One region of the Leclercia sp. GHBNCSD genome, then DNA from elsewhere that is predicted to be linked to it. Evidence: predicted binding sites of a transcription regulator. Region 1 holds the regulator's gene; each other region holds the start of a gene.
The links. Region 1 encodes PurR, which represses purine synthesis genes. Its sites were predicted from a motif close to CANGCAAACGTTTGCNTG; they were not measured.

Region 1 (8,048 bases):
TGTTGCGAAGAACTTCGCGGCATAACGAAAAACGCAGAAGGCCGGGCCTTCTGCGTTTTGGTCTTATTCGGCGGCACAAACCGGTTCAGGTTGTTTTCTGTCGGCCATTAGCACCAGCAGAAGCCCCAGCGCGGCAATGATGGCCCCCATCACCGGAACAAAGCTGTACCCCAGCCCGCCGGAGATCACCGCACCACCCGCCGCCGCACCCAGCGCATTCCCCAGGTTAAACGCTCCGATATTGACGGAAGAGGATAACCCTGGCGCATCGCTTGCCACCCGCATCACACGCATTTGCAGCGGCGGTACCACCGCAAAGGTCGCCATTCCCCATACCACCATCGCGAACGCCGCCCCCACTTCATTACGTGCCAGCCACGGGATCGCCACCATAATCGCGATCAGCAGCAGTAGAAAGCCTTTCAGGGTGCCGCTTACGGAGCGGTCCGCCAGCTTGCCGCCCAGGAAGTTGCCGAGGGAGAAACCGACGCCAATCAGCACCAGCATCGCGGTAACAAAAGCAGGCGTCGCCTGGTTAATGTCATGCAGAACGGGCGCAATGTAGGTGTAGAGGGTGAACATTGCCCCAGCACCGAGAACCGTGGTCAGTAAGGCGGAAAGCACCTGCGGGCGCATCAGCACCGCCAGTTCTTTACGCACATCCGGCTTTTCGCCCGCGCCACCCGCAGGGAGGGAGAAGAAGAGCGCGACCATCGAGACCACGCCCAAAAGCGCCGTCGCCAGGAAGGACATCCGCCAGCCGATGGCTTCGCCCATCCACGTTGCGGCGGGTACGCCGCCAATATTGGCGATGGTGAGACCCATAAACATGGTTGCTACGGCGCTGGCCTGTTTATGCTTCGGCACTACGCTTGCGGCGACCACCGACCCGAGGCCAAAGAAGGCGCCGTGATTGAGGCTGGTCAAAATACGCGACAGCATCAGGGTGGTGTAATCCGGGGAGAGCGCCGACAGCACGTTACCGACGGTAAAGATCGCCATCAGGAAGATCAGCGCATTACGACGGCCGCGATGGGAAAGCAGCAAGGTCATCAGCGGTGCCCCTACCATTACGCCGATAGCGTAGGCGCTGATTAACATGCCCGCAGCGGGAATAGAGACATCCACACCCCGGGCGATAACCGGTAGCAGTCCCATTGGAGAAAACTCGGTGGTGCCGATGCCAAATGCGCCAATGGCCAGGGCCAGCAGCGGAAAATTGATTTTCATACTTCAACTCCGGATACCGTGTCGTCAGGCGACACAGAACAATGAAGGCGAAAGCATGACATCAATCACAAAAAATGAGAAGTTAACAATTTGGCAAAAGATTTTTGCCGGACGCGTAACAATAGCAGAAGGGAGACGAGGGAGCGTTAGCTCCCTCGCAAATATCAGTGCAGCGCAGCCGTAAGACCGCTGGCAACGATCAGACCCAGAACAATAACGGTGGTAATCAGCGAAAACTTAAGATCGGTACTCATCAATTTTTCTCCTTTTAATCACCCTACGAAGAGTGAGCTTGCTCATTTTTGCACAGTTCAGGGTAAAAATCTTGCTGGATTTAGATTGATATCGATTTTTACTCTTCCCCTTTTGGTCAAGATCAGCCAAAATTCCACGCTAAATTTATTAGCGTACCGGCCATTGACCCCCTCCTGACGTCCTGTGTCGTTTTCCCGGCGTACCGCAATTCAAATTGCGCAATTAGGGCGAGTGAAGGCAAACGTTTACCTATTGGTTTTTCAGGAGCTTAAGATATGGTCTGGAGTGACATCTGATGGCAACAATTAAAGACGTAGCGAAACGCGCAAACGTTTCCACTACAACCGTATCACATGTTATTAACAAAACCCGCTTTGTGGCGGAAGAGACGCGTAACAACGTCTGGGCAGCGATCAAAGAGCTGCACTATTCTCCGAGCGCCGTCGCCCGTAGTCTGAAGGTGAACCACACCAAATCGATCGGCCTGCTGGCGACCAGCAGCGAAGCCCCCTACTTCGCAGAAATTATTGAAGCGGTAGAGAAAAACTGCTTCCAGAAAGGTTACACCCTGATCCTCGGCAACGCCTGGAACAGCCTGGAGAAGCAGCGGGCCTATCTGTCAATGATGGCGCAAAAGCGCGTCGACGGCCTGCTGGTAATGTGCTCGGAATACCCGGAGCCGCTGCTGAAGATGCTGGAAGAGTATCGCAATATCCCGATGGTGGTGATGGACTGGGGCGAAGCGAAAGCGGACTTCACCGACTCGGTCATTGATAACGCCTTTGAAGGTGGCTACATGGCAGGACGTTATCTGATCGAACGCGGGCATCGCGATATCGGCGTCATCCCGGGCGCGCTGGAGCGCAACACCGGTGCCGGTCGTCTGGCCGGTTTTATGAAAGCGATGGAAGAAGCCTTAATCACGGTGCCGGAAAACTGGATCGTCCAGGGCGACTTTGAGCCGGAGTCCGGCTATCGCGCCATGCAGCAGATCCTCTCCCAGACGCCGCGTCCGACCGCTATTTTCTGCGGCGGCGATGTTATGGCGATGGGTGCCCTGTGTGCCGCTGACGAGATGGGCCTGCGCGTTCCGCAGGACGTTTCGCTGATCGGGTATGATAACGTGCGCAACGCCCGTTTCTTCACCCCGGCGCTGACCACCATCCACCAGCCAAAAGATTCGCTGGGCGAGACCGCCTTCAACATGCTGCTCGACCGTATCGTCAATAAACGTGAAGAGTCGCAGTCCATTGAAGTGCATCCGCGTTTGATCGAACGCCGCTCCGTCGCCGATGGCCCGTTCCGCGACTACCGCCGTTGATCCGCTCAGGGAGCCAGTACCTCTGGCTCCCGCAACCACTCCCTGTTCATCGTTTCACTGTCCCCCAGATAATCCAGCAGCCACGCCAGCGCCGGTGACATGTCGTTTTGTTGCCAGGTGAGGCAGCAGGCCGCATCCGGGAAGGGGTTTTCCAGCGTCAGCTCCACCCATTTGCCACTGTCTATCCAGGGCCGGGCAAAATGGACCGGCACCATCCCCACGCACAGCCCGGCCGACAGGCAGGTCGCAGAGGATTCCCAGTCCGGGGTGACGATCCGCCGCTGGTTATCCAGCAGCCAGGTGATCCGTTTCGGCAGCGAGCGGGAGGTATCTTCCCGCACCAGCGACGGCCAGTTGCGCAGGGTATCATCGCTGAGCGGGCCGGGAAGCGCGGCCAGCGGATGGTGGCTCGCCACCACGCAGACCCAGCTCAGCATCCCCATATCGCGAAACGCGTAGCGCCCCCCCACCGGTATCGCCTGGGTCGCGCCGATCGCCATCTCCACCCTGCCATCCGCCAGCGCATCCCAGACACCGTTAAAGACCTCCTGGGAGACACGCAGCTCAACGTCAGCGAAGTGGCGATAAAAGTCGACGATCATCTGGCGGGTGCGCTCGGGACGAACGATGTTATCCACCGCAATGGAGATATGCCCGCGCCAGCCGTTGGCAATCTGCTGACACTGTTCGCGGGTGATCTGCATTTTTTTGATAACAGAACGCCCCTCCTTCAGAAACCACAGCCCGGCAGGCGTCAGCTCCACATCACGGTGTCGCCGTTCAAATAGCGGCACCGCCAGCCACTCCTCAAGCTGACGCACCGTATAGCTGATGGCTGACGGGACACGATGTAGCTCCTGTGCCGCGCCGCTGAAACTGCCGTTACGCGCCACGGCATCCACCACTTCAAGGGAATATTCTGACCACATTTTCTGCCTGCAAAAAATTTGAATGCAACCGCCAAATATTAGCGTTTCACAAGCGGGATTGCACTGCCTACACTCAGCGGCTACCTAAACCTGCATCCATAAGGACAATAAAACCATGCAACCCGGGAAAGGATTTTTAGTCTGGCTCGGCGGCCTGAGCGTGCTGGGCTTCCTCGCCACCGATATGTACCTGCCTGCGTTCGCCATCATGCAGGCGGATCTGCAAACCCCGGCTGCCGCCATCAGCGCCAGCCTGAGCCTCTTCCTGGCCGGTTTTGCCTTCGCGCAGCTGCTCTGGGGACCGATGTCTGACCGCTTCGGACGCAAGCCGGTACTGCTGGCCGGCTTAGCCATCTTTGCATTCGGCTGCCTCGGTATGCTGTGGGTACGCGACGCCACCTGGCTGCTGGTGCTACGCTTTATCCAGGCGGTGGGGGTCTGCGCCGCGGCGGTGACCTGGCAGGCGCTGGTGACCGATTACTACCCGGCATCGCGAACCAACCGCATTTTCGCCACCATCATGCCGCTGGTTGGCTTGTCGCCAGCGCTGGCACCGCTGCTCGGCAGCTGGATCCTCGCCCATTTCAGCTGGCAGGCCATTTTTGCGGTGCTGTTTGCCATTACCCTGGTGCTGATGATCCCGGCCTTTTTCCTGAAGCCAGTGACGGTAAAAGAGGCGCAGCCAACCTCCCGCGTGACCTTCTTTACCCTGCTTCGCTCCCGGATCTACCGCGGCAACGTGCTGATCTACGCCGCCTGTTCCGCCAGCTTCTTCGCCTGGCTGACCGGCTCGCCGTTTATCCTCAGCGATATGGGCTACAGCCCGGCGGCGATCGGACTGAGCTATGTGCCGCAGACTATCGCCTTCCTGATTGGGGGTTACGGCTGCCGCGCCGCCCTGCAAAAATGGCCGGGTCACCAGATGCTGCCGTGGCTGCTGGGCCTGTTTGCCGTCAGCGTGATCGGTACCTGGGCGATCGGGTTTATTCCGGGCGTCAGCCTGGCGGCGTTGCTGGCCCCCTTCTGCCTGATGGCAGTGGCGAACGGCGCCATCTACCCTATCGTGGTAGCGCAGGCGCTGCGTCCCTTCCCGCAGGCAACCGGCAGCGCGGCGGCACTGCAGAACACCCTGCAGCTGGGACTCTGTTTCCTCGCGAGCCTGCTGGTCTCCTGGCTGATTGCCACCCCGTTGCTGACCACCACCAGCGTGATGGTGGCGACCGTCGTGCTGGCCGCGCTTGGCTATCGGATGCAGTATCTCCCTGTGGGCCAGCAGGATGAGAGCCCGCACGCAGAATCTTCCCACGCCTGACAGGATAAATAATTAGCGTACTAACAATATGCTGTTGAATCACCAGGATATCAGTCCTATACTGGCTAAAGCTTTCTGATAAATACTAAAATCATTAAGTGTTAACGGGAGCCGGATTGCTCCCGTTTTACCATGGATGGCCTTTCGGCAAGGGTCCTCTCCCTTCCTCTGTTCTACGTCGGATATTAGCCTCACGGGTTGCACCGTGAAATTTCTCACTCTCCATGAAGAGCGTCTACGCTGTTTATGGGTTCTGATCACATCAGGTGATGGAGAAGCTATGAGTTCATCGTGTATAGAAGAAGTCAGCATCCGGAATGATGACTGGTTCCGGATAGTCAATGAATTGCTGAGCCGCGCGGGTATCACCATCAACGGCCCGGCATCCTCCGATCTACAAGTTAAACACCCCGATTTTTTTAAACGCGTCCTGAAGCAGGGCTCACTGGGTCTCGGCGAGAGCTATATGGACGGCTGGTGGGAGTGCGAACGGCTGGACATCTTTTTCCATAAGGTTCTGCGAGCGGGTCTGGAAACACAGCTGCCCAGCCACCTGAAGGATACCCTGCGCATCGCTACTGCCCGCCTGTTCAACCTGCAAAGTAAAAAGCGCGCCTGGATTGTCGGCAAAGAGCACTACGATCTTGGCAATGACCTGTTCAGCCGTATGCTCGACCCGGCTATGCAGTACTCCTGCGGTTACTGGAAAGAGGCCACCACCCTTGAGCAGGCCCAGCAGGATAAACTGCGCCTCATCTGCGAAAAACTGCAACTGCAGCCCGGTATGCGGGTACTGGATATCGGTTGCGGCTGGGGCGGGCTGGCGGAGTTTATGGCGCAGCACTATGGCGTCAGCGTGGTCGGTGTGACCATATCAGCGGAGCAGCAACGCATGGCGCAGGCGCGCTGCGCCGGGCTGGATGTCACCATCCTGTTACAGGACTACCGCGATCTGCACGATCAGTTCGATCGCATTGTCTCGGTAGGGATGTTCGAGCATGTGGGGCCAAAAAACTACAACACCTATTTCAACGTGGTGGATCGTAACCTGAAGCCGGATGGCCTGTTCCTGCTGCATACCATTGGCTCACGAAAAACCGACCATAACGTTGATCCCTGGATAGACAAGTACATCTTTCCGAATGGCTGTTTGCCCTCAGTTCGCCAGATTGCGAATGCCAGCGAAGCCCATTTTGTAATGGAGGACTGGCATAATTTTGGCGCTGATTACGATACTACCCTGATGGCCTGGCATGCGCGCTTCCTTGCCAGCTGGCCGGAGATCGCCGACAACTATTCTGAACGATTTAAACGGATGTTCAGCTACTATCTGAACGCCTGCGCCGGTGCGTTTCGCGCCCGTGATATTCAGCTGTGGCAGGTGGTATTCAGCCGCGGCGTGGAGCACGGCCTGCGGGTGCCCCGCTAAAAAAGACCCCGGCTTGCCGGGGTCTTTTTTATCATGCGTCGTTGAGCGTCTGCTGGATAGCGGCGGCCTCTTTCGCCGCCAGTACGCGCTCCACGGTATCGACCACCGCCTGGGTTTGCGGGTCGATTTCGATATTCACTCTGTGCCCCAGCTTTTTGCTGCCGAGAGTCGTGCGCTGCAGCGTCTCCGGGATCAGGTGGACACTGAATCGGGTAGGTGTCACTTCACCAACGGTCAGACTAATGCCATCCACGCCAATAAAGCCTTTATAGAGGATGTACTTCATCAATGAAGGATCCTGCACCTTGAACCAGATTTGACGGTTATTTTCTGAGGTGAGGATTTTGGCAATTTCCGCGGTAGTCATAATATGGCCTGACATTAAATGCCCGCCAATTTCGTCGCTGAATTTCGCGGCGCGCTCCACGTTAACAATATCGCCCTCAACCAGGTCACCCAAATTGGTAATGCGCAGCGTCTCTTTCATTAAATCGAAGCTGATGAGATTACCGTTAATTTCGGTCACCGTCAGGCAACAACCGTTGTGTGCAACCGATGCCCCAGTCTCCAGCCCATCGAGCATCTCGTCCGGCAGGGCGACGACGTGGGTACGGAAATTGGGTTTTTCATCAATGGCCACCAGTTTCGCGGTGCCCTGCACAATACCAGTAAACATGCTTACGACTCCTGTTTGTTCCTTCGGTGTTAACACCGTTTAATCCCACCACAATAACAGTTGAAAATAGAGGTTGCCAGTACCCCCCTTTTCTGGCGATTTTTTCACTAGATAATTAGCTTATCCCCGCTACAATAGCTGGACTTCCCCGCATCTTCTTCTTGCTGTTTTTCGCAGCGGCTTTTTTTGCATTCAAATAACAACAATACCAAAGGTGTTCACGTGCAGAAGTACATGATTGAAGCGCGTCAGTTATTAGCTCTGGCAATCCCGGTGATACTCGCGCAAATCGCCCAGACCTCAATGGGGTTCGTCGATACAGTTATGGCGGGTGGCTACAGCGCCACCGATATGGCCGCGGTAGCCATCGGGACCTCTATCTGGCTACCGGCTATTCTCTTCGGCCACGGCCTCCTGCTGGCCTTGACGCCAGTGATTGCTCAGCTTAACGGCTCCGGGCGGCGGGATCGTATCGCCCATCAGATCCGTCAGGGCTTCTGGCTGGCCGGTCTGGTCTCGGTGTTGATCATGCTGGTGCTGTGGAACGCGGGCTATATTATTCACGCCATGCGCAATATTGACCCGGCCCTGGCGGATAAAGCCGTCGGCTATTTACGCGCCCTTCTCTGGGGGACGCCGGGTTATTTATTCTTCCAGGTGATGCGTAATCAGTGCGAAGGTCTGGCGAAGACCAAACCGGGCATGGTGCTGGGCTTTATCGGCCTGCTGGTCAATATCCCGGTGAACTACATCTTTATTTACGGTCATTTCGGCATGCCTGAACTGGGCGGCATCGGCTGCGGCGTTGCCACGGCGGTAGTCTACTGGGTGATGTTCTTCGGCATGCTCTCCTATGTGAAGCGTGCCCGCTCCATGCGTGATATCCGTAGCAAAGC
Region 2 (8,048 bases), on a different contig from region 1:
TACACATATTCAATATTAATTTTATTTGTTCGATTATTTTGAATGAATATTAGAAATGATAGTCAATGGCGCTGTTAATGATTTGCCGGAGCGGCTGATTTTTGGCGGGTTGTGACATTTTTATGATGTTCAAATAATTTATGGGGAAATTATAGTTATTTTAAGAAATGTCAGTTTTTGTCAATGAATCTCATCAGAAAAATACAATGTAAAGAATATCGAGGACTGCTAACAGCGACCACAGCAAAATATAGAGCATCAGGTGCTCGCGAATATTATTGACCAGATAGTTAACGATACGACGCATGAGAAAACCGGTAAAAAGATGCATGAAAGGCTTCGGAAACCCGAAGCCTGACACCATTATCGGCTAAAGCGAGACAGGGAGAAAGGCGTGAGATCAAACGGCGGCGCGATATTCTGAGAGAATTGCGCGGCAATTTCACCCAGCACGCTGGCAAACTTGAACCCGTGCCCGCTCAGGCCGGTGATCAGCAGCGTATTATCATGACCCGGCAGGGTATCGATGATGAAATCTTCGTCCGGCGTGTTGTCATAGGTACAGGCTGCACCGTGTAACAGGCCGCCGATACCCGGCAGTACATTGCGCAGGAATTTGAATGCTTCAGAGCCATCTCCAGGATACGCGCCAAACGGCTTACGCTCTTCCGGCGAGTTAATCACCTGCCCGCCGTTATGTTTGCCGATCTTCAGGGCATCTTTTTCGGACGGGAAGCCGTAAAACTGGTCGCCGTCAGGCAGTTCGCCGGTAAAGGCAGGGAAGTGATTCTGATGGCTGTAGCGCCCGTCAGCCTGGAACCAGGAGAAAACTTTGCGTACCGGCTGCACCGGCAGGCCGGGAACCAGACGTGAAACCCAGGTGCCGGCGCTTACCAGCAGGCGGCTTGCGCTGTAGGGGCCTTCCGGGGTATCAACGGTGACGCCGTCCTCATGATGGGTAATGGCGCTCACCGGGCAGTTAAACAATTGGGCGCAACCGGCCTCTTTGGCCAGCGCAATCCAGGTTTTAATCGCCAGTTCGCTGCGCAGTACGCCCGACCCGGATTCATACAGGCCGATATAGTCCGCCGGGACGTTGATCTCAGGCCAGCGCTTCATGATCGCTGCCGCGTCCAGTCGTTCAAGATTGAGGCTGAACTGGCGGGCGCTCTGTTCAACGGTCGCCAGAAATGGCGAGTCGGAGGGCCCAAGATTGACTACCCCCGTGCGTTCAAAGACCGGCTCACCGCTGATTTGCACCAGTTCATCCCACAGCGCCTGCGCCCGTAACACCAGCGGCACATAGCGTTCACCTTCGCCGTAAGCGTGGCGCATCAGACGGGTATCACCGTGGTGGCTCCCTTCGGTGTGGGGTGGCATATGGGCATCGATCATCAGTACGTTCTGACCGGCTCGCGTTGCGTAATAGCCTGCCGCCGCACCGACAGATCCGCTGCCAATAATAATAAGATCGTATTTCATGAGGCTCTCTTTACGCGTTTCGTTGGTTAGCAGGGTAATTAAGAAGGCAGGGTTATACAAGGGAGAAATAAACGAGGCACCGTGAGGTGCCTGTTGGGTGAAAAAGTGTCGTGACGCTAGTGTCGCCGGTACTCATTTTCCTGGTAGTCACTGGATTCTATTTTTGCAATACCGGCTTCTAAAATAGAAATAAACTGGCGTGCGACATCTGTGGTTAACCACAACGTCTGCCCAACTTCCGCTTCTTCAGTGTCAGGATGATTTGGAGTCTGGTAGTGCAAACGCAGCATCAGTGCGTCGTAGCTATCTACAGTGCTGATATCCCAGCCTACAAGCGGATGGGTCTGGATGACTTCATTATTCTTTTCCATCATAACCCCCTGAATACGTGTTAAAAAGACAACGACTGTGAGGTTCAATGCGTGTTTTTCTGAAGCAATTTCAGTATATCAATAAATAAGGCTTCTGAAGGGAAAAAGAAACAGGCAGTCCCAAATATTTATGCGTTTTAGGATTGTTTGAACATTAAAACGTCATCTTGCTGATGATTTTTGACGAAGTCAGTCAGATTATTCGTGCTTTCACATAAAAAGAGGAAAAAAAGCCGGGGCGACCCGGCAAAAAAACACAATGAAGGAGAAAATTTAATCGGTAATAAACCAGTCGTCAGCGCTCTCCCAGGTTTCCTGTAAAATTTCGCTGATACGCTCTTTATCATCTTTTGCGCCACCGATGACCGAGAGATTGTTTGACCCCGCATAACGCACGGTGACGGCACCTTCGCGTTCGGGAAAGGAGTTGTTTATACGGCGGGATAATTCACCCGCCAGTGCGTCCAGCGCACCAGCAGGCAAAGGCGTTGTTCTGGCAATGGTCACTTCAATACGCATAATTGCCCCCTGTGTTATATACTGTGTATTTATACAGTCATATTGTTGAATTTACAACAGGGGGCAAACAATTTTTAACGCTTCACTGTCCACTGAACGGTTTCACCCGCGAGGAAGGGGATCAGGGTGTCGTCAGTCAGGGGGATGGATTCCACGACGCTGCTCTCTTCGCGCACCAGCTCAACAACGCCCTCATTCACCGGCAGACCGTAGAAACGCGGCCCGTTCAGGGAGCAGAACGCCTCGAAATGTTGCAGGGCATTCATCTCGTCAAAAACCTGCGCGTAGCTGGCAAGGGCGGTCGGGGCATTAAAGCAGCCTGCACAGCCACAGCTGGCCTCTTTACGATGACGGGCATGGGGCGCGGAGTCGGTGCCGAGGAAGACGCGCGCAAAGCCGCTGGCAACCAGCTCGCGCAGCGCTTGCTGGTGGACATTGCGTTTGAGGATCGGCAGGCAGTAGAGGTGCGGACGCACGCCACCTACCAGCATATGGTTGCGGTTGAACATCAGGTGCTGCGGGGTGATGGTGGCCGCCAGGAGCTCGTTGCCATCGCGCACGTACTCCGCGGCATCTTTGGTGGTGATGTGTTCAAACACCACTTTCAGACCCGGCAGGCGCTGGCGCAGCGGCTCCATCACGGTTTCGATGAAACGCGCTTCACGGTCGAAAATGTCGATGTCGGCATGAGTCACTTCGCCGTGGACCAGCAGGGGCATCCCCAGTTTTTCCATGCGCTCGAGCACCGGCATAATCGCGTCAATGCTGGTGACACCGTGGCTGGAGTTGGTGGTGGCGTTGGCCGGATAGAGTTTGGCGGCGGTAAAGACCCCTTCGCTAAAGCCGCGCTCAATCTCATTCGCATCGAGCGTGTCGGTCAGATAACAGGTCATCAGCGGGGTAAAATCGTGACCGGCAGGCACGGCATCAAGAATGCGCTGGCGATAGGCGATCGCCGCATCGACCGTGGTGACCGGCGGCACCAGGTTTGGCATGACAATCGCGCGGCCATAAATTTCACTGGTATACGGCACGACGGTTTTCAGCATATCGCCATCGCGAAGATGGATATGCCAGTCGTCTGGGCGGCGGATTTTCAAAACCTGGGATTGTGCAGTCATGGATAGGCTCCGGCTGAGTGAGATGATTTTTGCCGGACACAAAGAATAGGGGGAAACGTTTTCGTTTGCACTCTTTTCTGTAAAAAAAGGCGCCGAAGCGCCTCACGGGTTAATCGACGAAGGGGATGACAATCTCACCCGGCTTCACTTCGATACCTTTTGCATATTTTTTCGCCAGCGCTTCGCCCTTGCTGTTGTCTTCGCTCAGGATATAAGCCGGCTGGTGATTAAAGTAGTTTTGCAGGGACTGATTCAGGTATGGCATCAGCGTCTGCAGAACCGGTTTCATCTTCTCCGGCGAGACCACGGCGTCGGTGATCTCCATCTGTTGCAGGTAGATGGCGCCCTGATCCTTATTGAAGACCGGCAACGCTTTTAACTTCAGCTTAATATTGGCTTTCTGGCTGCCGAACAGCGAATTCATGTCCAGACTGGCGTCGCCGGAGAGCATCACTTTGTTCGGCTCTTCGCGGCCAATCTGGCTGGCAAGATTGCTCAGGACGATATGCGCATCGGCGACGCCGGGCACACCGATATCTTTCGCAAAGTTATTGCGCTTCTGCAGGGCCTGGTTAATCTCCTGTTCACTGACCGTGTACTGGGTGAGCTGATTACAACCAACCAGCAGACCGCTGATGATCAACGCAGTGGCAATAACAATCTTTTTCATGGTTTTCCTCGACATACTGGCGCTTCAATCCTGACGCGCCAGTATGTCAGGGGAGTGTCCCTCAGACCAGCAGAATAAACTGATAACGGCGAAGAACAGGAATAGTGCCTGAGTCCCGGTCAGGCTCCGGGCTCCAGCACGCCGGGTGCAGCGCGCTTGTGGCTGAACTGCCAGCCCAGCGCGAAGAAAGTAGTTACCCCAATCAAAGTCAGCATCACCCACGGCAGTTCAGGCTGGTTAAAGGCTTTCCCGGCATCGAACAGCCAGCCGCCCCCGGCATAGCCCAGCGCGCCACCAATCGCCAGACCGAGACGGCTGAAGCCCATATAGCTGCCCCGCGCGCGCGGATCGGCCAGCTCGGCGCTCAGCGTTTCACGGGCGGGTTCGGCGATGATGGAGCCGATATAGAAGGTACAAATCAGCATAAACAGCTGTTGCAGGGAGCTCACCATCCCAATGGGCAGCATACTCAGGGACATCAGCAGCAGGCCCGCCATCAAGCGATGCTCGAGGCGGAAGCGTTTTTCGCTCCAGCGAGCAATAGGGTAGAGGAGGGTGAGGGAGAGGCAGGCCTCAATGGCGTACATCCACTTCACCGCCGCCGGCGATCCGGCGATATCGTTAACCATGATCGGCAGCATCAGCATCACCTGTACGCCCAACATGTAATAGCCCGCCAGCGTCAGCACGTAGGTAATGAAACGTTTATCGCGCCAGACGCGGTCGAGTCCCTCCCGTACCGGCGCTTTGACGGTGGAGAGCTTCCAGGCGGGCAGCAGCCAGGCGTTAAAGGCCGCACACAGAATAAACAGCACCGCCCCAGTGGCGCAGACCAGCCGAAAATCGTACTGCAACAGCCAGCTTCCCAGCAGCGCACCCACCACCGCGCCCGCGCTGTCCTGCATCATCAGCAGCGAGAAAAAACGCCCGCGATGCCGGGGACGGATCAGCTTCACGACGAGCGCCGTGCGCGGCGGATCGAACAGCGTGCCGCCAAGCCCGGAAACAATACAGGAGACCCATAGCAGCCAGGGTTCATGGGCAATCGCCATCGTGGCAAAACCCGCCGCCCGCAGCAGCATGCCGGTGACAATCATCGGTTTCGCGCCAAAGCGGTCGGCAATCGCGCCGCCAAACACCCCCAGCCCCTGCTGGACAAACTGGCGCAGCCCCAGCGCAATGCCGACCATCAACGCTGCCCAGCCCATCTGATCGACAAAGCGAATAGAGATGAGGGGGAAAACGACAAAAAAGCCGAGTACAACCAGCATGTTATCAACAAGCAGGAAATATTTACCCAGGCTCCGGGCCTGTGAGATATGGGACATTTCCCCTCCAGGGAAATATACCCGTCATACTTCAGGTTGCCGGTGCGTTGGCCTCCTCGCTCACCCCTGTCACTTACCGGAGTAAGCTCCAGGGGATTCGCTGCGTCGCCGCCTTCCTGCAACTCGAATTATTTAGGGTATCAAGATAATGAGCGCGCTAATATTCTGCGGTGTCGGCAGGTTTTTTCCCACTACGCAGGCGACAATATTTTTTTATCAAAAAGGGGTTTTGATTGAGGGTTTTAATCGAAAAATGTGAAAAGTCTTCAAAATGGTATGTCACTGTTTTCCCAGAAGGCAGCGGCGCAGGTATAGTAAAGCTAACGGGTCAAAGTTGTAACATGAAGGAGTAGTATCCATGTTTGGCTATCGCAGTAATGTGCCGAAAGTACGCCTGACGACCGACCGGCTGGTGGTTCGCCTCGTGCATGAGCGTGATGCCTGGCGTCTGGCGGACTACTACGCTGAGAATCGTCAGTTTTTAAAACCCTGGGAACCCGTGCGGGATGAGAGCCACTGCTATCCTTCCGGCTGGCAGGCCCGGCTGAGCATGATCGCCGAGTTTCACAAGCAGGGCTCAGCGTTCTACTTTGCCCTGCTGGACCCCGATGAAAAAGAGATCATTGGCATCGCCAACTTCTCTAACGTGGTGCGGGGCTCGTTTCATGCCTGCTATCTGGGGTACTCCATCGGGCAAAAATGGCAGGGGCAGGGGCTGATGTTTGAAGCGCTGACCTCGGCAATCCGCTATATGCAACGTACCCAGCACATGCACCGCATTATGGCCAACTATATGCCGCACAATCAGCGCAGCGGCGGTCTGCTGGCGCGCCTCGGATTTGAAAAGGAGGGCTACGCCAAAGATTACCTGCTGATTGACGGCGAATGGCGCGATCATGTCCTGACGGCGCTGACAACCAAAGAGTGGAGCGCGGGGCGCTAAGGAACAGAGATGAAATATCAGTTAAGCGCCACTGAAGCGCGCGTCATTGGCTGCCTGCTGGAGAAGCAGGTCACGACGCCGGAGCAGTATCCGCTCTCGGTAAATGCGGTCACCCTGGCCTGCAACCAAAAAACCAACCGTGAACCGGTGATGAACCTTGCCGAACATGAGGTACAGGATCTGCTGGATGCGCTGGTGAAACGCCACTACCTGCGCACCGTCAGCGGCTTTGGCAATCGCGTCACCAAATATGAGCAGCGTTTTTGCAACTCCGAGTTTGGCGCCCTGAAGCTAAACTCCGCCGAAGTGGCGCTGATCGCCACCCTGCTGCTGCGCGGGGCACAGACCCCGGGCGAGCTGCGCACCCGGGCGGCGCGCATGCATGAATTCGCCGATATGCAGGAGGTGGAACAGACCCTCGAAGGCCTGGCGGCAAGAGAGGATGGCCCGTTTGTCCTGCGCCTGGCGCGGGAGCCGGGCAAGCGTGAAAGCCGCTATATGCATCTCTTCAGCGGAGAGGTTGAAACTACCGCCGCCGCTGAGACAGTGGCTCCCGCCACGGAAGAAACCTTACTGGCCCGCGTTGAAGCGTTGGAAAACGAAGTCGAAGAACTGAAGCAGCGCCTCGATTCGCTGCTGGCACATCTGGGAGATTAACGGTGACAAAATTACGAGTGGGCGTGGTAGGGCTGGGGGGGATCGCCCAGAAAGCCTGGCTGCCGGTGCTGAGCGCCGCGTCAGACTGGACATTGCAGGGGGCCTGGTCACCCTCTCGGGATAAGGCGATCAGGATCTGTGAATCGCTGCGTATGCCTTACTATGAGTCGTTGCAGGAGCTGGCCCGCGCCTGTGATGCAGTCTTTGTCCATACTTCCACCGCCACCCATTACCAGGTGGTTAGCGAGCTACTGCATGCCGGGGTGCATGTCTGTGTTGATAAACCACTGGCGGACAATCTGGCCGACGCCGAGCGCCTGATTGAGCTCGCTGCACAGAAAAAACGCACCCTGATGGTCGGTTTCAACCGTCGCTTTGCGCCGCTCTATCAGCAGCTGAAAAATGGGCTTCAGGAGGCGGCATCCCTGCGGATGGATAAGCATCGCGCCGACAGCGTCGGCCCCAACGATCTGCGTTTTACCCTGCTGGATGATTATCTGCACGTGGTGGACACCGCGCTGTGGCTGGCGGGAGATAATGCGCGTCTCACCGGCGGCACGCTGCAAACCAACGAGCAGGGGGCGATGATCTATGCTGAGCACCATTTCAGCACGGGCAATATGCAGATCACCACCTCCATGCACCGCCGGGCAGGCAGCCAGCGGGAGTGGGTCCAGGCGGTGACGGACGGCGCGCTGCTGGACGTGACCGATATGCGCGAGTGGCGCGAAGAGCGGGGCGCTGGAGTGGTTACGCCGGCTATTCCTGGCTGGCAGAGCACCCTGGAGCAGCGTGGTTTTGTGGGCTGCGCGCGCCACTTTATTGAATGCGTGCAAAATCAGACGGTTCCTGAAACCTCGGGTGAACAGGCGATCCGTGCCCAGCGCATCGTGGAGAAGCTCTGGCGCGATGCCATGAGCGAATAACCCTCTGTAACATCTGCCCATAGCAATTCCT
Region 3 (8,048 bases), on a different contig from region 1:
GGTATTCGATGTGGAGCAGCAGGGCAACGACCTGGTGGTCTATGTGGCGCCACGCGACGTGCGCGAGCGCACCTGGCAGCTCGACACCCTGATGTTCACCGTGCGCCTGTTTGCGCCGCAGGAGGGGATTGTCGGGGTGCGTATCGAGCACTTCCAGGGGGCGCTGAATAACGGCCCGCACTACCCGCTCAACGTCCTGAAAGACGTTAACGTGCAGATTGAAAACAACGCGGAGTTTGCTGAGCTGAAAAGCGGCAACATCAGCGTGCGCGTCACCAAAGGCGAGTTCTGGTCGCTGGATTTCTTCCGCAACGGACAACGCATCACCGGCAGCCAGCTGAAAAACAACGGTTACGTGCAGGACGGCAATACCGATCGCAACTACATGTTTGAGCGTCTGGATCTGGGCGTGGGTGAAACCGTCTATGGCCTGGGCGAGCGCTTTACCGCCCTGGTGCGCAACGGCCAGACGGTCGAAACCTGGAACCGCGACGGCGGCACCAGCACCGAGCAGTCGTACAAAAATATCCCGTTCTACCTCACCAACCGCGGCTACGGCGTGCTGGTGAATCACCCGGAAAACGTCTCCTTTGAAATCGGCTCCGAGAAGGTGTCGAAAGTGCAGTTTAGCGTCGAGGGTGAATATCTGGAGTACTTCGTCATCGACGGCCCGACGCCGAAAGAGGTGCTCAATCGCTATACGCAGTTCACCGGGCGTCCGGCGCTGCCGCCAGCGTGGTCGTTCGGGCTGTGGCTCACCACCTCGTTCACCACCAACTACGACGAAGCGACGGTGAACAGCTTTATCGACGGCATGGCGGAGCGCGACCTGCCCCTGCACGTCTTCCACTTCGACTGCTTCTGGATGAAGGCCTTCCAGTGGTGCGACTTTGAGTGGGACCCGGTTACCTTCCCGGACCCGGAAGGGATGATCCGCCGCCTGAAGGAGAAAGGGCTCAAGGTCTGCGTGTGGATCAACCCCTACATCGGGCAGAAATCCACGGTATTTAAAGAACTGAAAGAGAAGGGCTATCTGCTGAAACGTCCGGATGGCTCCCTGTGGCAGTGGGATAAATGGCAGCCGGGGTTGGCGATCTACGACTTCACCAATCCGGAGGCTTGTGCCTGGTACGCCGACAAGCTGAAAGGCCTGGTGGATATCGGCGTCGACTGCTTTAAAACCGACTTTGGCGAGCGCATTCCGACCGACGTGCAGTGGTTCGACGGTTCCGATCCGCAGAAAATGCACAACCATTACGCCTACATCTATAACGAACTGGTGTGGAACGTGCTGAAAGAGACGGTGGGCGAGGAAGAGGCGGTGCTGTTTGCTCGCTCGGCCTCGGTGGGGGCGCAACAGTTCCCGGTTCACTGGGGCGGCGACTGCTACGCCAACTATGAATCGATGGCCGAAAGCCTGCGCGGCGGGCTGTCGATCGGGCTCTCCGGATTCGGGTTCTGGAGCCACGATATCGGCGGGTTCGAAAACACCGCCCCGGCGCACGTCTACAAACGCTGGTGCGCGTTCGGGCTGCTCTCCAGCCACAGCCGCCTGCATGGCAGCAAATCCTACCGGGTGCCGTGGGCGTATGATGACGAGTCCTGTGATGTGGTGCGCCACTTTACCCAGCTGAAATGCCGGATGATGCCGTACCTTTATCGTCAGGCGGCGCTGGCCCGCGAGTTCGGCACGCCGATGCTGCGGGCGATGATGCTCGAGTTCCCGGACGATCCGGCCTGCGACTATCTCGACCGCCAGTATATGCTGGGCGATGCGGTGATGGTGGCGCCGGTATTCAGCGAGGCGGGCGACGTGCAGTTTTACCTGCCGGAAGGGCGCTGGACGCACCTGTGGCATAACGACGAATTGCAGGGCAGCCGCTGGCACAAACAGCAGCACGATTTCAAGAGCCTGCCGGTCTACGTGCGCGACAACACCCTGCTGGCGCTGGGTAACAACGACCAGAAACCGGACTACGCCTGGAACGAAGGCACCGCCTTCCAGCTGTTTAACCTGGCCGATGGCGCCACGGCGGTAAGCGAAGTTCCTGCGGCGAACGGTGCCGTGGCCTTTACCCTGACCGCGACGCGCAGCGGCGATGCCGTCACCCTGAAAGGGAGCGGCGAGGCGCGGAACTGGACGGTCTGCCTGCGCAATGTGCCGCAGATTAGCGGCGTGAAAGGCGCATCTCACATCGGTAGCGAGTGGGGCGTGGTGGTGAAAGCCGAAGGGGATGAGGTGGTGGTTCACCTCTGAGTTGTCTGGAAAAGCCCGGTGGCGCGTTGCTTGCCGGGCCTACGGATCGCGCAGGCTGTGGGTTGTGTAGGCCGGGTAAGGCGAAGCCGCCACCCGGCAATGCAGCGCGCTCTGATGCCCGGCGGCGCTGCGCTTGCCGGGCCTACGGGTCGTGCATGCTGTGGGTTTTGTAGGCCGGGTAAGGCGAAGCCGCCACCCGGCAATGCAGTGCGGTCTGATGCCCGGCGGCGCGTTGCTTGCCGGGCCTACGGATCGCGCAGGCTGTGGGTTTTGTAGGCCGGGTAAGGCGGAGCCGCCACCCGGCAATGCAGCGTGGTCTGATGCCCGGTGGCGCTGCGCTTACCGGGCCTACGGATCGTGCAGGCTGTGGGTTTTGTAGGCCGGGTAAGGCGAAGCCGTCACCCGGCAATGCAGTGCGGTCTGATGCCCGGCGGCGCTACGCTTACCGGGCCCACATTATGGTGCGGGTGGTGGTGCCACCGTATTTACCGCCCCGCCCGTCATCGTCTGGGTCACCTGTTGCTTATCCATATTTACCGCATTCAGCTTGCCGTTAACCGTCGGTTTTAACGGGGAATCTTTCTGCACGTTGCCGCTGGCGGTGAGCTGAAGATTGCCGTCGCCGGACACCGGCAGCGCTGGCCAGCCCCACTGCTGGATAATGTTCAACGGCACGCCGCGCCCGGTCAGATTAACGGTAGTCTGGCGCACCGGGGTCTGCGATACGCTGGCCTTCGCTTCCAGGATCCCTTTCTCGGTAAAGGCGCTCAGTTCATTGATGGCAATCGTCGAGGCGTTGGCGGTAAGCGACAGCGACGGACGGCGCACGTCCACGCGATTAAAGGTGGCGGCCGCACCGTTCAGGGTGGCAGTGCCTGACCAGACCCCCCACTCGCGATCTTTCGCCAGTTGCAGGTTGGTGCCATAGCCGTCGAGCGCGGTGATCTGCCACGGGAAGGCGGCGTCGACATCGATCACCAGGTTACGGCTCAGGCCGAATTTGCGCAGCGTGACGCTGTGCAGCCACTCCGGCAGGGTCGTCATCCACTGTGTTTTCCAGTTTTCCGGCAGGGTGTATTCCAGCCCGGCGACGGCGACATCATCCAGCACCAGGGCTTTACCGCTGCGCAACCAGTTGCCGGAGGTGCGTACCATCCCGCCTTCCCAGCGTGAGGTGAACTGGCGCAGGGCGATCCCTTGCGGGGAGAATTCAGCGTTCAGGATGGGATCGAACAGATGCAGTGAACCGTAGATAAACTCACTGGCGTTCATCGACAGGCGGCCATCCTCGCTTTGCCAGTCGCCCTGGCTGAGGGTCAGGTTGCGCAGGCTTAAATCAAGATCGGTCACCGCCCAGTCCGGCCCCTGCAGACGGGCGTCGGTCACGTCGAGGCGGCCAATCTGCAACGATGGCAGGGTAGTAATCGGGGCAAAAAAGTCGGACAGGGATTTATCACTCTGCAGGCGGATCTCATTCAGGCGCATGTTGTCCACCTTCCAGCCGCCGTTGGCGTCGCGACGCGCGGTGCCGGTGAGCGAGCCCCGGGCCATATCTGCGCCGATGGTGGTCAGCACCACCTCTTTACCGTTCAGTTCACCTTCAATCAGCACGTTGCTGGCCGGGACGCCGTTCAGCGTCAGCGACCCGGCGCTGATCTGGATCTGCGCTTTTTTCCCCAGCACGTTGCCCGCTTCGGGGTCCCAGGGGCGCACGCCGCCGGTCACCTTCTGGGCGCTGAGATCCCATTCAGTGTTCGGGCTGTTAAACGCCATGTTGTTCAGCAGCAGGCGATCGGCCTGGAAGGGGAGCGGGGCAGTCTGGGGCGAGAGGTTCAGCGTGCCGTCAAACAGGGTGATGGTATCCATGTGCAGCGGATCGGTGAGCTGACGGCTGCTCACGCCGATATCCACCATTTTGGCGACCAGCGTCGCGGGTTGGCCGTCGCGCCCGAATGTGACGTTTTTCAGCACCAGGTGCGTGGGCGACGAGAAACGGTGATCCATCAGGTCGAAATTGAGTTCGTAATCGGTGTTTACCGTGATCCAGCTGCTGACGTGCGCTGCGCCCCAGCGCGTTTGTACAAGGATATAGAGCGCGAGGATCGCAATAAGCAGAACGGCCAGAATACCGACGAGAAGCTTTCCAATAAATTTCATGGTCTTCCATCACGTAAAACGAACATAAAGGAGTTATGCACGATTTATACGCAATGCTCAAGGCGGGAATGGTGTAATTACGTGTCACGGCAGCAGTTGCCTGCTGCCGTAAAGGGAGATCAGTTCTTTTCTGGCGGGAAAATCAGGTTCAGGACGATAGCGGTGATCCCACCGGCGGCGATGCCGGAAGAGAGCAGGTTCTTCACCCAGTCCGGGGCAAACTGCAGGATCAGCGGCTGCTGAGAAACACCCAGACCCACCGCCAGCGACAGGGCGATGATCATGATAGCGCGGCGGTTCAGCGGCTCGCGGGAGACGATACGCACCCCCGATGCCGCGATGGTGCCAAACATCACCAGCGTTGCGCCGCCCAGGACCGGCTCAGGAATGTGCTGCACAAAGCCGCTCACCGCAGGGAACAGGCCCAGTAAAACCAGCATCAGCGCCACGACAAAGCCCACGTAGCGGCTGGCAACGCCGGTCAGCTGGATCACGCCGTTGTTCTGGCCGAAGCAGGAGTTCGGGAAGGTGTTGAACACGGCGGAGACAAACGAGTTCAGACCGTTTGCCAGCACGCCGCCTTTCAGGCGCTTCATATACAGCGGGCCAGAGACCGGCTGCTCAGAGACGTCAGAGGTCGCGGTAATGTCGCCGATGGTTTCCAGCGAGGTGATCATAAACACCAGCATCAGCGGCAGCAGCAGGCTCCAGTCAATGCCCAGGCCGTAGTAGAGCGGCGTCGGCACCATGATCAGCGGGCTGTCGGTCGGCGCAACAGACTGCGGCAGCATGCCCATCGCCCAGGCGGCCAGGTAGCCTGCCGCCATGGCGATCACCAGCGAGGCGACGCGCAGGTACGGGTTACGCTGACGGTTAAGCAGAATAATGATCGCCAGCACGATGCCCGCCAGCAGCAGGTTTTTCGGGGCGCCGAAGGTGTGGTCGTTCATCGCCGCGTAGCCGCCGCCGATGGAGGTCAGACCCACCTGAATCAGCGACAGGCCGATAATCATCACCACTACGCCGGAGACCAGCGGGGTAATAATGCGGCGCGCCAGGTGCAGAACGCGGGAGATCACCATCTCGGTGCAGCTTGCCAGCATCAGGGTGCCGAACAGCGCCGCCATCATGGTAGGCACATCCGCGCCGCCGGTTTTCAGCGCTGTACCGCCCATGATCAGCGGGGCAACAAAGTTAAAGCTGGTACCCTGAATCGACAGCAGACCGGAGCCCACCGGCCCCCAGGCTTTAATCTGAATGATGGAGGCCACGCCCGAGGCAAACAGTGACATGCTGATAATGTGCTGGGTGTCCTGCGCCGGTAAACCGAGAGCCTGGCAGATCAGCAGAGCGGGGGTAATAACGGCAACAAACATCGCCAGCAGATGCTGACAGGCGGCAAACAAGGTCTGCGCCAGCGGCGGACGGTCTTCAAGACGGTAAATCAGTTCACTGTTTTGCGTCTGCGCAATCGGTTGCGCATCCTGCTGTTCAATGGCGTTAACGGACATCTGCTGCAAACCCCTGGAGGAAAAGCGGGCATTTTAGCCGAGTGGATGAGAAAAGCAAACGATTGCTAACAAAAAACGTTGATAAATTCACCCGTCCAGGACGGCTTTTTCTGTCCTGATGCGGCAAAGTTCATTACACTCCTGCTCCCGATTGCGCTTATAACACGCAAACGTTACAGGAAAACGCGCATGTTGATGGAGCACGTGCCTTAAAAGGAGCCCACTATGATTCATCTCGATACGTTGTCGACCCTCGTTGCGGCAACTCTCGTTTTACTGCTTGGCCGTAAACTGGTTCACAGCGTTCCCTTCCTCAGAAAATACACCATCCCGGAGCCCGTTGCGGGCGGATTGCTGGCCGCCATCGCGCTGCTGGTGCTGAAAAAAAGCATGGGCTGGGAAATCAACTTTGATATGACCTTAAAAGACCCGCTGATGCTGGCCTTTTTCGCCACTATCGGCCTGAACGCCAACCTCTCCAGCCTGCGGGCAGGCGGGAAGGTGCTTGGGGTGTTCTTAATTGTGGTGGTCGGTCTGCTGGTGATGCAGAACGCCATCGGCATCGGCATGGCGTCGCTGCTGGGGCTGGACCCACTGATGGGCCTGCTGGCCGGTTCGATTACCCTGTCGGGCGGTCACGGTACCGGCGCGGCCTGGAGCAAGCTGTTTGTTGAACGCTATGGCTTCCAGAATGCCACCGAAGTGGCAATGGCCTGCGCCACCTTCGGGCTGGTGTTGGGCGGCCTGATCGGCGGACCGGTCGCGCGCTTTCTGGTGAAGCGCTCCACCAACCCGAATGGCTGCCCGGACGATGAGTTGACGCCATCGGCATTTGAAAAGCCGGACGTCGGACGCATGATCACCTCCCTGGTGCTGATTGAAACCATCGCCCTGATCGCCATCTGCCTGACGGTGGGCAAGGTGATTGCGCAATTGCTGGCTGGCACCGTGCTGGAGCTGCCGGTCTTTGTCTGCGTATTGTTTGTGGGGGTGATCCTCAGCAACGGCCTGGCCCTGATGGGCTTTTATCGCGTCTTTGAGCGGGCGGTGTCGGTGTTGGGCAACGTCTGCCTGTCGCTGTTCCTGGCGATGGCGCTGATGAGCCTGAAGCTGTGGGAGCTGGCCTCGCTTGCGCTGCCAATGCTGGCGATCCTGATCGTGCAGGCCCTGTTTATGGCGCTGTACGCCATGTTCGTTACCTGGCGGATGATGGGTAAAAACTACGATGCGGCGGTGCTGGCGGCCGGCCATTGCGGCTTTGGTCTGGGGGCCACGCCGACGGCGATCGCCAACATGCAGGCCATTACCGAGCGTTTCGGTCCGTCGCATATGGCGTTTCTGGTGGTGCCGATGGTGGGGGCGTTCTTTATTGATATCGTCAACGCGATCGTGATTAAGCTCTATCTGATGCTGCCTATCTTCGGCTGATCAGGCGTTCGAGTAACGCCCGGTCTCTGGCATCCAGCGATCGATTAACGCTGCCGCCTGTTCGGGGTAGCGTTCATGAATATGGCGTGCCAGACGCTGAACTTCGGGGATCATGCCCTGATCGCGCATCAAATCTGCTACTTTAAACTCGGCGTTACCGGTCTGACGGGTGCCGAGCAACTCTCCCGGCCCACGGATCTCCAGATCCTGTTGCGCAATCACAAAGCCGTCATTGCTGTCGCGTAACACCTGCAAACGTTTTTGCGCTGTTTTCGACAGCGGGGCTTTATAGAGCAATACGCAGTGCGAGGCCACCGCGCCACGTCCGACGCGGCCACGCAGCTGGTGCAGCTGCGCCAGACCCAGACGTTCCGGGTTTTCGATGATCATCAGGCTGGCGTTAGGCACGTCCACCCCCACTTCAATCACCGTGGTGGCAATCAGCAGATGCAGTTCGCCCTGCTTGAAGGCCTGCATCACCGCCTGTTTTTCCGCAGGTTTCATCCGGCCATGCACCAGCCCGACGTTCAGCTCCGGCAGGGCCAGCTTTAACTCTTCCCACGTGGCTTCTGCCGCCTGCGCTTCCAGCAGATCGGACTCTTCAATCAGGGTACAGACCCAGTAGGCCTGACGCCCTTCCTGCAGGCAGGCGTTGCGCACCCGATCGATGATGTCGCTGCGGCGCGTATCCGGGA

Region 2: pyrC (dihydroorotase) is a predicted target of PurR. The motif match lies at 3,542-3,559, and genes of this name have one in related genera.
Region 3: ACT3IC_RS09080 (nucleobase:cation symporter-2 family protein) is a predicted target of PurR. The motif match lies at 5,977-5,994, and genes of this name have one in related genera.

Annotation. Positions count from the first base shown of each region.
Region 1 is NZ_JBQVYO010000002.1:334,664-342,711, forward strand. Features, by position in the region: gene sodB (superoxide dismutase [Fe]) at 1-25, shown strand, start outside; gene ACT3IC_RS21955 (MFS transporter) at 64-1,230, opposite strand; gene cydH (cytochrome bd-I oxidase subunit CydH) at 1,395-1,484, opposite strand; gene purR (HTH-type transcriptional repressor PurR) at 1,781-2,806, shown strand; gene punR (DNA-binding transcriptional activator PunR) at 2,812-3,735, opposite strand; gene punC (purine nucleoside transporter PunC) at 3,851-5,047, shown strand; gene cfa (cyclopropane fatty acyl phospholipid synthase) at 5,328-6,476, shown strand; gene ACT3IC_RS21985 (riboflavin synthase subunit alpha) at 6,508-7,152, opposite strand; gene mdtK (MdtK family multidrug efflux MATE transporter) at 7,375-8,048, shown strand, end outside.
Region 2 is NZ_JBQVYO010000001.1:131,757-139,804, reverse strand. Features, by position in the region: gene ACT3IC_RS00785 (YceO family protein) at 194-307, opposite strand; gene solA (N-methyl-L-tryptophan oxidase) at 364-1,482, opposite strand; gene bssS (biofilm formation regulator BssS) at 1,599-1,853, opposite strand; gene dinI (DNA damage-inducible protein I) at 2,127-2,372, opposite strand; gene pyrC (dihydroorotase) at 2,447-3,493, opposite strand; gene ACT3IC_RS00760 (lipoprotein) at 3,603-4,163, opposite strand; gene mdtH (multidrug efflux MFS transporter MdtH) at 4,283-5,491, opposite strand; gene rimJ (ribosomal protein S5-alanine N-acetyltransferase) at 5,850-6,434, shown strand; gene ACT3IC_RS00745 (YceH family protein) at 6,444-7,091, shown strand; gene ACT3IC_RS00740 (Gfo/Idh/MocA family protein) at 7,094-8,017, shown strand.
Region 3 is NZ_JBQVYO010000001.1:1,872,509-1,880,556, reverse strand. Features, by position in the region: gene yicI (alpha-xylosidase) at 1-2,257, shown strand, start outside; gene ACT3IC_RS09085 (AsmA family protein) at 2,714-4,414, opposite strand; gene ACT3IC_RS09080 (nucleobase:cation symporter-2 family protein) at 4,534-5,925, opposite strand; gene gltS (sodium/glutamate symporter) at 6,151-7,353, shown strand; gene recG (ATP-dependent DNA helicase RecG) at 7,354-8,048, opposite strand, start outside.